Rhizobium sp. SSA_523: one gene and its partner. The protein of the gene in region 2 interacts with the protein of the main gene of each other region in a pairwise test. Links are inferred from orthologs where the notes say so. Each region holds a gene or a part of one and is shown on either strand. Other genes may lie near its edges. The genes, in order: ftsH and hflK.

Region 1 (3,225 bases), 510 kb from region 2 along the record:
GGCCAATTGCGAAAAGAGATCCTTGTTGTCGAGCAGGTCCTCGATCTCCAGCTCCAGCTCGTCCGACAGCTTGTAGCCGTCAGGCCCGAAGAGCTTGATGCCGTTATCGGCAAAGGGATTGTGCGAGGCCGAAATCATGACGCCGATATCGGCGCGCAGCGAGCGGGTCAGCATGGCAACGGCAGGCGTCGGAATGGGACCCAGCAGGAAGACATCGAGGCCGGCGGCCGTGAAGCCGGCAACCAGAGCGTTTTCCAGCATATAGCCGGAAAGGCGCGTATCCTTGCCGATCACCACCCGGTGCCGGTGATTGCCGCGCCGGAAGATGGTTCCCACCGCAATCCCCACCCGCATGGCGAGATCCGGTGTCATGGGGAAGACATTGGATTGTCCGCGAATGCCATCAGTGCCAAAGTAACGGCGTGCCATGCGTGACGAGCTCCTTGAAATCCGCGCGTGTTCTTCAACGCGTCTTGTTGTCCATCGGCCGCCGAGGCGCATTGCCGTCTGCGGCGAGCATGTCCGCTCATGCCACAGATGACCTCGGCTGGCACATAAATTAGCGTCAAAATTGATTATATCCCGTTACCGAAGCCTTATACTTCAGCGTTCTCTGAAACAAAAAGGCCGCCGGAGAGATCCCGGCGGCCTTGAAGTGGAGATGCTCGCTGCCCGGAGGGCCGATCACATCAATGCGGCTGCGGTTCCAGCCCGCCTTCCGGCTCGCCATCGCTCTTGGGCTCGTCCCGCTTGGGACCCGCCTTCGGAACGGCGGAACCACGGGCGGTCGGGCTGTCGTCACCGGCATCGCGTGCGGGCTTTTCGCCCTTCAGCAGCGACTTGATTTCCTCGCCGGACAGCGTCTCGTATTCCAGGAGCCCTTCCGCCAGCGTGACGAAATCGTCATGCTTGTCGGTCAGGATGCGACGCGCCTCGGTATAGGCCTCGTCTATCAGACGGCGCACTTCCGTATCGATCTTCTGGGCCGTGGCTTCGGAGACATTCTTGGACTGCGACACCGAGTGACCCAGGAAGACTTCCTGCTGGTTCTCGCCATAGGCAACCTGGCCGAGCACGTCGGAAAAGCCCCATTGCGTGACCATGGCGCGGGCAAGCTTGGTGGCCTGCTCGATATCGGAAGAGGCGCCGGAGGTGATGTTCTCCTTGCCGAAGGTCAATTCTTCGGCCACGCGGCCGCCCATCATGATCACCAGACGCGAGACCATCCACTTGTAGCTCATGGAATAGCGGTCGCCTTCCGGCAGCTGCATGACCATGCCCAACGCGCGACCGCGCGGGATGATGGTTGCCTTGTGGAGCGGATCGGCGACAGGCACGTTGAGCGCGGTGATGGCATGACCGGCTTCATGATAAGCGGTCAGCTTCTTCTCCGCCTCGGTCATGGCCGAGGAGCGCCGCTCGGCGCCCATCATGATCTTGTCCTTGGCGTCTTCGAATTCCTGCATGGTGACGAGACGCTTGTTGCGCCGCGCCGCCGTCAGGGCGGCCTCGTTGACGAGGTTCATCAGATCGGCGCCGGAAAAGCCGGGCGTGCCGCGGGCCAGAACCTTGAGATCGACATTGGGTGCCAGCGGCACGTTGCGGGCATGCACCTTGAGAATGCGCTCGCGGCCGACAATGTCCGGATTGGGCACGACCACCTGGCGGTCGAAACGGCCGGGACGCAGAAGGGCCGGATCCAGCACGTCGGGACGGTTGGTCGCGGCGATCAGGATAATGCCCTCATTGGCCTCGAAACCATCCATCTCGACCAGCAGCTGGTTGAGGGTCTGCTCGCGTTCGTCATTGCCGCCGCCGAGACCGGCGCCGCGATGACGACCGACCGCGTCGATTTCATCGATGAAGATGATGCAGGGCGCGTTCTTCTTCGCCTGCTCGAACATGTCGCGTACGCGGGAGGCACCGACGCCGACGAACATTTCGACGAAATCCGAACCCGAAATGGTGAAGAAGGGCACATTGGCCTCGCCGGCAACCGAGCGCGCCAGGAGGGTCTTACCCGTGCCGGGCGGTCCGACCAGCAGCACGCCGCGCGGAATGCGGCCGCCGAGCCGCTGGAACTTCTGCGGATCACGCAGGAATTCCACGATCTCCTCGAGATCCTGCTTGGCCTCGTCGACGCCTGCGACATCGTCGAAGGTCACGCGGCCATGCGCTTCCGTCAAAAGCTTCGCCTTCGACTTGCCGAACCCCATGGCGCCGCGCGAACCGCCCTGCATCTGCCGCATGAAGAACAGCCAGACGCCGAGGATGAGCAGCATGGGCAAAAGCGTGCCGACATAGCTCAGGAAGCCCGAGGAGCCATCGGTTTCAGGCCGGGCCGCGATCGTCACATTCTTCGACTGCAGACGCTGGATCAGGCTGTCATCGACCACGGGAGAATAGGTCTGGAAGCCCGTCCCGCTGTCGTTATAGGTGCCTGTCACCCGGTTGCCGGTGACCATGACGTCACGCACGCGGCCGGAATCGACATCGCGCAGGAATTGCGAGTAGGGAACCTCTCGCGAACTCGATTGCGACGGCGCCGTCTGGAACATGCTGAACAGAGCGATCAGCAAGAGGGCGATTATCGCCCAGAGGGCGAAATTACGAAAGTTTGGGTTCATCGAACTCCCCGGACACTGACGGCACGCTCACTGGCAGCCGCCTTACTTGTCCTCTAACATAGGATTGCGGCGAAGCCTTGCCAAGGCAAGGCTGATGCTCATGATGATTTATACCAAAGATCCTTGACGGGAATCGGCGCCGGAAAGGCAAATTTGCTCTAAACTCCGTCATTTGCATCCTGTCACCCGGAATGGCAAAGGCGGCAGATCCTCCTGCAGCCCGAACTGGCATCGAAGCCTTTGCGCGAGCGCCAGATCGAAGGAGGGCAGAAACCGCTCGAAGGGCAGGAGAACCGGCTCGATCTCGACGCCGGCGGGCATCGTAACGCTTTGGCCCCTGCCCTTGGCGATCCCGTCTCCCGTCATCGCCACAGCCGGCTCTGCCGCATCCGCCGCCTCGGCCGGCACACAAAGCGGAAAGCTGCGGGTGCTGAGCTGCGCAATCCGCCGGGGCAGATCCTCGTCCGCAGGCGGAAGGCCCGGCAATCGCTGCGGCAAAAGGTCTGGCGGAGGCGGCGCGACGCGCAGCCGCGCCGCACTGCCATTCCTTATGCGAAAGCGCCCATCCCAGATCGCGCTTTCGCCAGCCTCCACGAAC
Region 2 (3,155 bases):
CCCTGTCTGAGCGACGTTCGGAGGGAGTTCACCATCAGGCTTCCTTGGTTCAAAAGACGGCAGATTTTCTGAAAGATAAGGCGGAATGAAGACAGGGGAAGTTACCTTTTCGTGAGTCCCCAGAAGATCGTGGTGGCTCCAATGAAAAGGGGCGGCTTTCGCCACCCCTTGCCAATCCTTGACGCTTGTCTGCGCACAGCCTCAGGGCCGCGTGCCGCCAGCCGGTGCCGCTGGCGTTCCGGGGACAGCCGGAGCCGCCGGTGCCGCAGGCGGAGTGGCACCTGGGGCTACGGGCGCAGTGCCCTGCGCCGGCGCGGCGGCGCCACCGTCCTGACCTTCAACCTGACCCGGAACCTCGGCCGGAAGCGGGCCTGGCGCTGCAGAGCTTTGGTTGAAGAAGCGGAAGAACTGCGAGTCCGGGCTCAGCACCATGGTCGTGCCGGTATCCGACAATGCCCCGACATAGGCGCGCATGGACCGATAGAACTCGAAGAAGTCCGGATCGCGGGAGAAGGCTTCGCCGAAGATGCGGTTGCGTTCGGCATCGCCCTCACCGCGGAGAATTTCCGAATCCCGCTGCGCTTCGGAGACAAGCTCCACCACCTGGCGATCGGCAATGGCGCGACGCCTCTGGCCCTGCTCGTTACCGCGGGCGCGGATCAGCTCGGCTTCGGCAAGACGTTCGGCCTTCATGCGCTGATAGGTCTGCTGCGAGACTTCCCGCGTCAGGTCGGTCCGGCGGATACGCACGTCGCGAACGCTCAGACCGAGCGATTCGGCAGCGGCCTGCAGATCGTTGCGGACCTCCTGCATCATCGACGAGCGCTCATCCGACAGGGCGGCGCTGAAGTCTCGCAGACCGTAGACCCGGCGGAGCGCCGCGTCGAGACGGGTGCGCAGGCGCGATTCGGCCGATTCGCGATCGCCGGAAACGGTTTCGCGGAAACGACGCGCATCGGTAATGCGGTAGACGACGAAGGCATCGACCTCGTAGAAGGCGCCGCCACGGACCTGAACGCGGATATTGTCCAGATCGAGCCGCAGTGCCCGGTCCTCGACATACTGGACGCGATCGGCATCCATGAAGGCGAAGGGCAGCTTGAAGTAGATGCCGGGCTCGGTCTTGACGTCCTGGATCTGGCCGAAGCGCAGCACGATGGCCTGCTGCTTGGCATTCACAACGAAGACCGAGGAATAGACCAGGAAGAGGATGACGGCGAGGCCGATCAGGATGGCTGGAAGACGATTGGCGTTCACGGCCGGCCTCCCTGATTGACGGCGCCGCCGGCCTGGGGATTGCCCTGGCGGGTGAGCTCGTTGAGCGGCAGATACGGAACGACACCCTGCTTGTCATCCAGGATGATCTTGTTGGAGTTCTTCAGAACCTGCTCCATGGTTTCGAGGAAGATGCGCTCGCGGGTTACGTCGGGTGCTGTCCTGTAGGCATCGTAGATGGACAGGAAGCGCTGGGCCTCACCGGTCGCCTCGTTGACGACGCGATCCTTGTAAGCAGACGCCTCTTCGCGCACCTGGGCCGCCTGGCCGCGTGCCTGACCCAGTTTCTGGTTGGCATACTGGTTGGCCTCTTCGACGAAGCGGTCCTCATCCTGTTCGGCGCGCTGCACTTCTTCGAAGGCATCGGCCACTTCGCGCGGCGGCGCCGCATCCTCGATCGGCACGGCATTGATGGCAACGCCGGATCCGTAGGTGTCCATGGTGCCCTGGATGATATCGCGCACTTCGGTGGAGATCTGCTCGCGGTTGTCGCGGAAGACGTCCTGCGCCGGGCGGCGACCGACGACTTCGCGCATGGCGCTTTCGGCGACCTGCTGCAATGTCGAGTTCGGATTTTCGATATTGAAGAGATAGGAACGCGGATCGGTGACCGTGAACAGCAGCGAGAACTGCACGTTGACGATGTTCTGGTCGCCGGACAGCATCAGACCTTCGCTGGAATTGGCATTGCCACGCGCGCCGATATTGATCTGCTGTTCGGTGACCTTGACGATCTCGACGGTTTCGAACGGCCAGAAATGATAATGAAGGCCCGGTCCGGAAATTTCGTCCTTCGGCTTGCCGAAGCGAAGCTCGACGCCACGCTCATCCGGCTGCACGGTATAGACCGACTGGAAGACGACAAAGGCAGCGATCACGACGAGGATGATGGCGAAGACGCCACCATTGAAACCGCCCGGAACCACACCGCGCAGCCTGTCCTGGCTGCGGCGGATGATATCCTCCAGATCCGGCGGACCTCCGTTGCCACCGCCATTTCCGCCACCGCCACCACGCGGGCGGTTCGGCCCCTGGCCCCATGGCCCCTGATTATTGCCGCCGCCCCCCCAGGGACCGCCGCCATTCTGATTGCTCCAGGGCATCAAAACCTCTTTGTTCGAGTCACTCCCACCCCTCGACGCGCCGCGTCACAAATGCGGCAATCGGGTCATTGCCCCGTTATAGGTATGCGCCGGTTCGCTTTCAACGCGCGAAGACGTGACTTGCGGGTGTTAGGTAACGAATTGTTTCAGTTTGCCGCAGTCCGGCGCCGATAGATGGCGAAACGGGTGGGAAACGTATCGCGTTCGCCGGCCGGGACGGCACTCTCCTCCACCTTCTCGAAAATCGCAGGGTCGATCGCGGGGAAGACCGTGTCGCCATCGGCAATCACGGTCTCCACATGCGTGATGTAAAGCCTGTCGGCCCGATCCATCGCCTGGGCGTAGATCTCGCCGCCGCCGATAACGCAGATCTCGTCCGCACCGGTTGTTTCCGCAATCCCCCTCGCCGTCTCGATTGCTTGCGCGAGCGAGGCAGCCATGCTGCAGCCCTCCACCGCGCGCGAGGGATCACGCGTCACCACCACATGCGGCCGCCCCGGCAGCGGGCGGCCACCGAAGCTTTCCAGCGTCTTGCGGCCGACGATCACCGGCTTGCCGAGCGTCATCTGCTTGAACCGCTTCAGATCCGTCGACAGCTTCCACGGCATGTCACCGTCGCGGCCGATGACGTTGTTTTGCGCCACCGCGGCGATCAGCACGAGGGGAATGGCCGGCCCCGTCATACGGCCACCGGCGCCTTGATGTGCGGATCGGCCTCATAGCCGACGAGATTGAAATCCTCGAAGGTGAAGCCGAAAATATTGCTTACCTGCGGAT

What was found.
Region 1: the proteins of hflK (region 2) and ftsH interact in binary tests that used the Escherichia coli proteins (3 or more experiments, as listed by UniProt). The link is inferred for Rhizobium sp. SSA_523 from one-to-one orthologs.

Annotation. Positions count from the first base shown.
Region 1 is NZ_CP129382.1:1,900,162-1,903,386, forward strand. Bases 159-3,065 are described here. They hold ftsH (ATP-dependent zinc metalloprotease FtsH), read right to left. Parts: upstream 2,628-3,065; coding sequence 690-2,627; downstream 159-689. Other genes in these bases: glmM (phosphoglucosamine mutase), read right to left, coding at 159-429; tilS (tRNA lysidine(34) synthetase TilS), read right to left, coding at 2,796-3,065. Outside these bases: more of glmM, read right to left, coding at 1-158; more of tilS, read right to left, coding at 3,066-3,225. UniProt on the Escherichia coli protein: Acts as a processive, ATP-dependent zinc metallopeptidase for both cytoplasmic and membrane proteins. Plays a role in the quality control of integral membrane proteins.
Region 2 is NZ_CP129382.1:1,390,510-1,393,664, forward strand. What follows is about bases 317-3,153. They hold hflK (FtsH protease activity modulator HflK), read right to left. Parts: upstream 2,379-3,153; coding sequence 1,254-2,378; downstream 317-1,253. Other genes in these bases: hflC (protease modulator HflC), read right to left, coding at 317-1,257; QTJ18_RS15165 (dihydrofolate reductase), read right to left, coding at 2,525-3,061; QTJ18_RS15170 (thymidylate synthase), read right to left, coding at 3,058-3,153. In the rest of the region: QTJ18_RS15150 (Do family serine endopeptidase), read right to left, coding at 1-35; more of hflC, read right to left, coding at 202-316; more of QTJ18_RS15170, read right to left, coding at 3,154-3,155.